DNA from 2 places in the Pseudomonas sp. KH_021 genome. Region 1 is predicted to be linked to the other one. Evidence: riboswitches for the same ligand, from Rfam matches in the RefSeq annotation. Region 1 holds a riboswitch; the other holds the start of a gene.
What was found. A riboswitch is a leader RNA that binds a small molecule or an ion and turns the genes downstream of it on or off. The one in region 1 is predicted to bind thiamine pyrophosphate.
Positions count from the first base shown of each region.

Region 1 (3,988 bases):
TGCTCATCGCGGGCAAGCCCAGCTCCTACAAGGCCACCGCCACGGTCTGCGTGGTATGGGGTAGGAGCAGAGCTTGTCGGGGCGCCGAACCGTCGCGATGCAGACGCTGCGGTTTGCCTGATGCACCGCGGCGCGTTCATCGCGAGCAAGCTCTGCTCCTACCGGGCCTTGAGTTGTTCCTGTGCGGCTTTTGCCAGGTCCGGCGGCAGGAAGTCTTTGTCCGGGTTGTAGTCAGGCTTCAGATAGCGCTTGAGGTCTTCCAGATCCTGCGGGCTCAGCGTGCCTGCTGCCTGCTTGAGGCGCAGGTTGTCGAGGATGTAGTCATAGCGGGTGTTGTTGTAGTCACGCACCGAGGTGTACAGCTGGCGCTGGGCATCAAGCACGTCGACGATGTTGCGCGTTCCCACCTGATAACCGATTTCGGTCGCTTCCAACGCACTCTGGTTGGAGACGATCGACTGTTTGCGCGCCTGTACCTGCTCGACATCGGTATTCACCGCCCGGTGCAGGTTACGAGTGTTTTCCACCACCTGGCGCCGCAGGCTTTCGCGCTGCTGCTCGGACTGATTCAGGCGCTGATAAGCCTCGCGAACCTGCGAGCTGGTCAGGCCGCCGCTGTAGATCGGAATGTTCAACTGCAAGCCGATCGATCGTTGTTCGACATCACCGCCATAGCGCACGCCGGCCTGGGGTGCCGGGTTGGTGAAGCCCAGGCTATCGTTGTCGCCTTTCTGGTAACGCGCCACCGCATCCACGGTGGGCGCATGCCCGGCCTTGCGCTGGCGCAAGGTTTCCTCGGCCGCGCTCACCGCGTAGTTACTGGCCTGCAGGTTAAGGTTTTGCCGCGCAGCGGTGTCGACCCAGGCCTTGGCGTCGTTGGGCATCGGCGCCAGTACCGGCAGGCTGTGCTGTACACCCTGAAGCGCGTTGTACTCGCGGTTGGTCAAGGTGATCAACGCTTCGAAAGCATCATCGACCTGGCGCTGTGCCAGGATCCGATTGGCCCGGGCGGTGTCATAGCTGGCCTGGGACTGCAGCACGTCGGTCTTGTCGGAGAGGCCGACGTCGAACCGCTCGTTGGATTGGTCCAGTTGGCGCTTGAACGCGGCTTCTTCGGCCTTGGTGGACGCCAGGTTGTCCTGGGCACGCAACACGGCGAAATAGTTCTCGGCACTTTGCAAAATAAGGTTTTGCTCGGTGGCCGACAGCTCCAGTGAAGCCTGTTCGTTGACGGCTTCGGCGGCCTGCAGTTGGAACCAGCGATCAGCGCGGAAAATGGGCTGCGCCAGGGTAGCCTGCCAGGAGTTGCCGCTGCGTGTGGAGGTCAGCGAAGGTTCATCGAGCTTGGTGCGGGTGTTCAACATGTCGGCGCCGGCCGACAGGTTTGGCAGCAGGCCGGCACGGGCCTGGGGCACCACTTCACGGCGGGCCGCATAATCGGCGCGCGAGGCCGCAAGATCGGCGTTGTTGCTGACCGCTTCCTGGTAGACGCTGACCAGGTCGGTCTTGCTGGTAAGGGGCGCTTCAGCTGCCCAGGCCAATCCGTTGGAAGCACAAGACACGGCGATGGCCAGTGAGAGTTTGCGCAGCATGAGGCGATCCTTAGGTGGTAATCACAAGGGCATGAGCGGGTCAGCCATTTCCAGGGTTATAAGCCCGCTGCGAGTGTAGTTGCGCGCAGGCTTGGCAACAATCAGGCATTTGCGCCATTTATCGAGCGCTGCAACTGGGGGTTGGCTTTCGTTGTCAGTTGTGTCTAGACTGGCCACGTTCTTGTCGGGGTGCCTCGTTATGAGGCTGAGATCGGTTAATCCGGATCCCGTTGAACCTGATCAGGTTAGCGCCTGCGTAGGGAACAAGATTTCTCGTCCTCCCGGCGAGTCCTCTTGTGCTTGGTCCGGGAATGCAGTTCATGCCATGAAACTGCCCTCGACGAGACCAGCACAGCACCAGCACTGGTGCGTCCGTGCTTTTCAGGTTCACTCCGACAATCCGCCCGCCTGGATGCTGATTGGAGAGCCTGTGATGAGTAAACAACAAAAAAATAATGTGCACCTGAGTGAGTCGGCCCAAGTCGACCAGCAGTCTGTTCAGCCGTTCACCCGTTCACAAAAAATCTACGTTCAAGGCTCGCGCCCGGACATCCGTGTCCCTATGCGGGAGATCAGCCTGGACGTCACGCCGACCGACTTTGGCGGCGAGATCAACGCCCCGGTGCTGGTCTACGATACCTCCGGCCCCTACACCGACCCCGCTGTGCAGATCGACGTGCGCAAGGGCCTGGGCGATGTACGCTCGGCCTGGATCGATGATCGTGGCGACACCGAGCGCCTGCCCGGGCTGAGCTCCCACTTCGGCCAGCAACGCCTGGACGACGAAGAACTGACCAAGCTGCGTTTTGCCCACGTGCGCAACCCACGCCGGGCCAAGGCCGGTGCCAACGTCAGCCAGATGCACTATGCCCGCCAGGGCATCATCACCGCCGAGATGGAATACGTCGCCCTGCGCGAAAACATGAAGCTGGAAGAGGCCCGTGCTGCTGGCCTGCTCAAGCAGCAGCATGCCGGGCACAGCTTCGGCGCGAGCATCCCGAAAGAGATCACCTCTGAGTTCGTGCGCGAGGAAATCGCTCGCGGCCGCGCGATCATCCCGGCCAACATCAACCACACCGAGCTTGAGCCGATGATCATCGGCCGTAACTTCCTGGTGAAGATCAACGGCAACATCGGCAACAGTGCCCTGGGTTCCTCCATCGAAGAGGAAGTGGCCAAGCTGACCTGGGGTATCCGCTGGGGCTCGGACACGGTCATGGACCTGTCCACGGGCAAGCACATTCACGAAACCCGCGAGTGGATCATCCGCAACTCGCCGGTGCCGATTGGCACTGTGCCGATCTACCAGGCTCTGGAAAAGGTCAACGGCGTGGCCGAAGACCTGACCTGGGAACTGTTCCGCGACACCCTGATCGAGCAAGCCGAGCAGGGCGTGGACTACTTCACCATCCACGCCGGGGTGTTGCTGCGCTATGTGCCGATGACGGCCAAGCGAGTGACCGGCATCGTCAGCCGTGGCGGCTCGATCATGGCCAAGTGGTGCCTGGCCCACCACAAGGAAAACTTCCTCTACACCCATTTCGACGAAATCTGCGAAATCATGAAGGCCTATGACGTCAGCTTCTCGCTGGGCGACGGCCTGCGTCCGGGCTCGATTGCCGATGCCAACGACGAAGCGCAGTTCGGTGAGCTGGAAACCCTGGGCGAGCTGACCAAGATCGCCTGGAAGCACGACGTGCAGTGCATGATCGAAGGCCCGGGCCATGTGCCTATGCAACTGATCAAGGAGAACATGGACAAGCAGCTGGAGTGCTGCGACGAGGCGCCGTTCTATACCCTTGGCCCGCTGACCACCGACATCGCCCCTGGCTATGACCACATCACTTCGGGCATTGGTGCGGCGATGATTGGCTGGTTCGGCTGCGCCATGCTCTGCTACGTCACCCCCAAGGAGCACCTGGGGCTGCCCAACAAGGATGACGTCAAGACCGGGATCATCACCTACAAGATCGCCGCCCATGCGGCCGACCTTGCCAAGGGGCACCCCGGTGCACAGATTCGTGACAATGCCTTGAGCAAGGCGCGTTTCGAGTTCCGCTGGGAAGACCAGTTCAACCTGGGCCTGGACCCGGACACTGCACGGGCCTACCACGATGAAACCCTGCCGAAGGAATCGGCCAAGGTCGCGCACTTCTGCTCCATGTGCGGGCCGAAATTCTGCTCGATGAAAATCACCCAGGAAGTGCGAGAATACGCCGCCAACCAGCGCATTGAAGCGAGCAACGTGGAAGCCGAGGACGGCATGCGCGAGCAGTCCGAGCGGTTCCGCAAGGAAGGCAGCCAGCTGTATCAGAAAGTCTGATCGGCACTCCGACTTACCTGAACGCCGAACCACCGCGTGGCCTTCATCGCAGGCAAGCCTGGCTCCTACAAGA
Region 1 covers NZ_CM174477.1:5,764,887-5,768,874, reverse strand. The annotation lists gene AC3IX4_RS26585 (TolC family outer membrane protein) at 159-1,592, opposite strand; TPP riboswitch at 1,768-1,872, shown strand; gene thiC (phosphomethylpyrimidine synthase ThiC) at 2,026-3,915, shown strand.

Region 2 (3,988 bases), 1.6 Mb from region 1:
GCCGTCGGTGCCTTGAACGTGCCGGATCACATTTCGCTCTGGGGCCTGCGCCTGCCGATCTGCCAGGGTTTCGACCAATACGCCAACGTGCGCCCGGCGCGTGTATTGCCTGGGGTCAAGAGCCCGCTGCACAACGGTGATCAGATCGACTGGGTGGTGGTGCGCGAAAACTCTGAAGGTGAATACTCCGGCAATGGCGGCCGCGTCCATCGGGGCCTGCCCGAAGAGGTGGCGACCGAAGTGTCAGTGTTCACCCGTGCTGGTGTCGAGCGTATCCATCGCTTTGCTTTCGAGCTGGCCCGCAGCCGCCCGCGCAAGCACCTGACCATGGTCACCAAGTCCAATGCCCAGCGTCATGGCATGGTGCTGTGGGACGAGATCTTCTACGAAGTCGCCAAGGACTTCCCGGATGTAAAAATCGACAAGGAACTGGTCGATGCGGTCACCACGCGCATGGTGCTCAAACCCTCGACCCTGGACGTGATCGTTGCCACCAACCTGCATGCCGACATTCTCTCTGACCTTGCCGCGGCACTGTCCGGCAGCCTGGGCATCGCGCCGACCGCCAACCTCAACCCGTCGCGCAACTTCCCGTCGATGTTCGAGCCGATCCACGGCTCGGCGTTCGACATTACCGGCAAAGGCGTGGCCAACCCTGTCGCAACCTTCTGGACGGCGGCCATGATGCTGGAACACTTGGGTGAAGCCGCCGCCGCCAAGCAATTGATGTCGGCCATTGAAGCGGTGACTGAAAGCGGCCTGCACACCCCTGACCTGGGCGGCACCGCCACCACGCGGCAGATTACCGATGCGGTGATTGCCTTGATCAATCGCTGATCGGACCCGGCGTCACAGCAGCATCGCGGCACAGCGCCAGGGGGCAGGCTCCCTGGCATTTCCTGACAACAATAAAAAATCAGGGCCCCGTCATGAAACGCATTCTAGGAAAACTCTACGTCCAGGTACTGATCGCCGTTGTCCTCGGTGCCGTTATCGGTGTGTTGATGCCTGACACCGGCACAGCGCTCAAGCCCCTGGGCGATGCCTTTATCAAACTGATCAAAATGCTGCTGGCCCCGGTGATCTTCCTCACCGTGGTCACTGGCATTGCACGCATGGAAAACATGAAGGAGTTGGGGCGTGTCGGCTTTCGAGCGCTGTTGTACTTCGAGGTGGTCTCGACCCTGGCGCTGGTGGTCGGCCTGGTCGTGGTCGATGTGTTCAAACCGGGTGCGGGCATGAACATCGACGCTGCCTCGCTGGACACCTCAAGCATTGCCACTTACACCACCGCGGCCAAGCACACGACGTTCATGGATTTTGTGATGAACATCATCCCCGACACCATCGTCGACGCCTTTGCCAAGGGCAATGTGCTGCAGATACTGCTGTTCTCGATTTTGCTGGGTGTCGCCCTGGCGCATGCAGGTCCTCGGGCGAAACTGTTTGTCGATACCCTCGACAGCCTGATGCAGGGCATGTTTCGCATCGTCAACATGGTGATGCGCCTGGCACCCATCGGGGCGTTCGGGGCGATTGCCTTTACCATCGGCAAATACGGCTTTGGTTCGCTGTTCTCGCTGGGCAAGCTGATGGCCTGTGTGTACCTGACCTGCGCGCTGTTCGTGATCTTCGTGCTGGGGCCAATCTGTCGTTATAGCGGCTTCAGCCTGTGGAAGTTCCTGCGCTTTATAAAGGAGGAGTTGTTTACGGTGCTGGGCACCAGCTCGTCCGAGTCGGTGCTGCCACAGATGATCTCGAAGATGGAGAAAGCGGGCGTGTCCAAGCCGGTGGCCGGGATGATTATCCCATCAGGGCTGACCTTCAACCCGGACGGGCAGGCGATCTACTACACCATTGCGGCCATCTTTATCGCCCAGGCGACCAACACACCACTGACCCTGACCGATCAGTTGATTGTGCTGGCCGTGCTGATGTTCACCTCCAAGGGCTCGGCGGGGGTCACGGGTTCGGGCTTTATCATTCTGGCCGCAACCTTGGCGTCGCTTGGGACCATTCCGGTGGCGGGCATGGTGCTGCTGCTGGGGGTTGACCGATTTATGTCCGAGGCGCGGGCGATTACCAATACCATCGGCAATGGTGTGGGCACCATGGCCATTGCCAAGTGGGTGGGGGCGCTGGACACCGAGAAGATGAACAGGGCGCTCAACGGTGAAGCAGAACCGCCTAAACCGGACGTGCTGACGCCTGCCATTGCCAAGCCGCTGGCAGCCCAGCCACAACGGGCCTGAAGCGCTAGGCCCGCGTGACAATCGGGCCTGCATCCTGTATAGAATCATGCCACCAAGGGGAGCCCGGTATCGGGCTGAGAAACCGCTACTGCAGCGCGGTGACCCTTCGAACCTGATCCGGATCATGCCGGCGAAGGGATGGGGCTTTTCGATCCTGCCTTTTTGCCGGCCTCACTGCGAGGCCGCCCCTGCTTGATAGCCGCGGTCTCGCTGTTGCCAAAGAGAGCACAGCACCATGACCGAGCGCTTTACCGAAACCCTTCGCCGCAAGAGCGAGCCCTTCTGGTCCGAGGCGGTCGAGCACCGCTTTGTCAGCGAACTGTTTGCCGGCACCGTCGATAACCGGGTCATGGCCAACTACCTGATCCAGGACCACCGCTTCATCGACAGTTTCCTGACGCTGCTCGGCGCGGCCATCGCCAGTGCCGACACCTTCGAGGCACGTCTGCGCCTGGGCCGTTTTGCCGGCATGGTCTCGGGGGAAGAGAACACCTACTTTTTGCGCTCCTTCGAGGCGCTGGGGGTGACTGAGCAACAACGCCGTGATGCACCCGATGCGCCCTCGACTGCTGGCTTCAAGGCGATCATGCGTGAGGCGGCCGAAACCCGTTCCTACGTTGCAGCACTGTCGGTACTCAACGTGGCGGAATGGCTGTACCTGGACTGGGCCACGCGAGCGCCGAAAGTGCTGCCGCCCAACTTCGTGCATGCCGAATGGGTGACCCTGCATGACAATCCGTTCTTTTGCGAATTCATTGAATTCCTGCGTTCGGAGCTGGATCGGGTAGGGCCTTCGGAAGAAGCCTTGAGCACCGACTTTTTCCTGCGCGCGGTGAAGCTTGAGCGCGAATTCTTTGATGCTGCCTACGTGATCGAGGATTGATCGATGGATATTTTCCTGCGGCTAAAAAACGCAGCGGCTAGCGAGTGGACCAGTTACGTCGATCACGACTTCGTGCGCCAGATGGGTGCGGGAACCTTGCCTGAGGCAGCGTTTCGTCAGTATCTGGTGCAGGACTACCTGTTTCTAATCCAGTTTGCCCGGGCCTGGGCGCTGGCCGCCTACAAGAGCCGCACCCCGGCGGACATCCGCGCCGCCCAGGCCGGCCTGGCCGCGATCCTCGACGAGACCGAACTGCATGTGCGCTTGTGCGCACACTGGGGACTGTCGCGTGAGGATATTGAGTCGGCGCCGGAGCATCAGGCCACGGTGGCCTACACCCGTTATGTACTCGACTGCGGCGCGGCAGGTGACCTGCTGGAACTGCATGCTGCGCTGGCACCCTGTGTGATCGGGTACGCCGAGATTGGCCGTGCCTTGGCGCCTGATGGCGTCGAAGCCTTGGGTGATCATCCGTACCGCGAATGGATCGGTGAGTACGCCGGGGAGGGCTACCAGAAAGTGGCTGCCGATGCCCGCCGCCACCTCGACGAACTGGCCGCCCGGACCATGACCGAACAGCGCTTTACCGAGCTGACCGGCATATTCGCCACAGCTTCACGGCTGGAAGCCGACTTCTGGCAAATGGGCCTGGATCAAGCATAACCCCCGACACACCACGATGGGCCATACCTGACACCCCGCGTTGGCCCAATCGCCTGTAGGAGCCGAGCTTGCTCGCGATGGGCCATACCTGACACACCGCGTTGGCCCAATCGCCGGCAAGCCGTGCTCCTACCCGCGCGGCCAACCCAGACACACCGTGCAGATTCAGTGGCGCAACCGATACCCGGTC
Region 2 covers NZ_CM174477.1:4,149,549-4,153,536, reverse strand. The annotation lists gene AC3IX4_RS19100 (tartrate dehydrogenase) at 1-837, shown strand, start outside; gene AC3IX4_RS19095 (dicarboxylate/amino acid:cation symporter) at 930-2,252, shown strand; TPP riboswitch at 2,298-2,408, shown strand; gene AC3IX4_RS19090 (TenA family protein) at 2,488-3,135, shown strand; gene tenA (thiaminase II) at 3,139-3,798, shown strand; gene AC3IX4_RS19080 (ABC transporter permease) at 3,964-3,988, opposite strand, start outside.
Region 2: linked by a shared signal. The riboswitch ahead of AC3IX4_RS19090 (TenA family protein) and the one ahead of thiC (phosphomethylpyrimidine synthase ThiC) in region 1 are both predicted to bind thiamine pyrophosphate.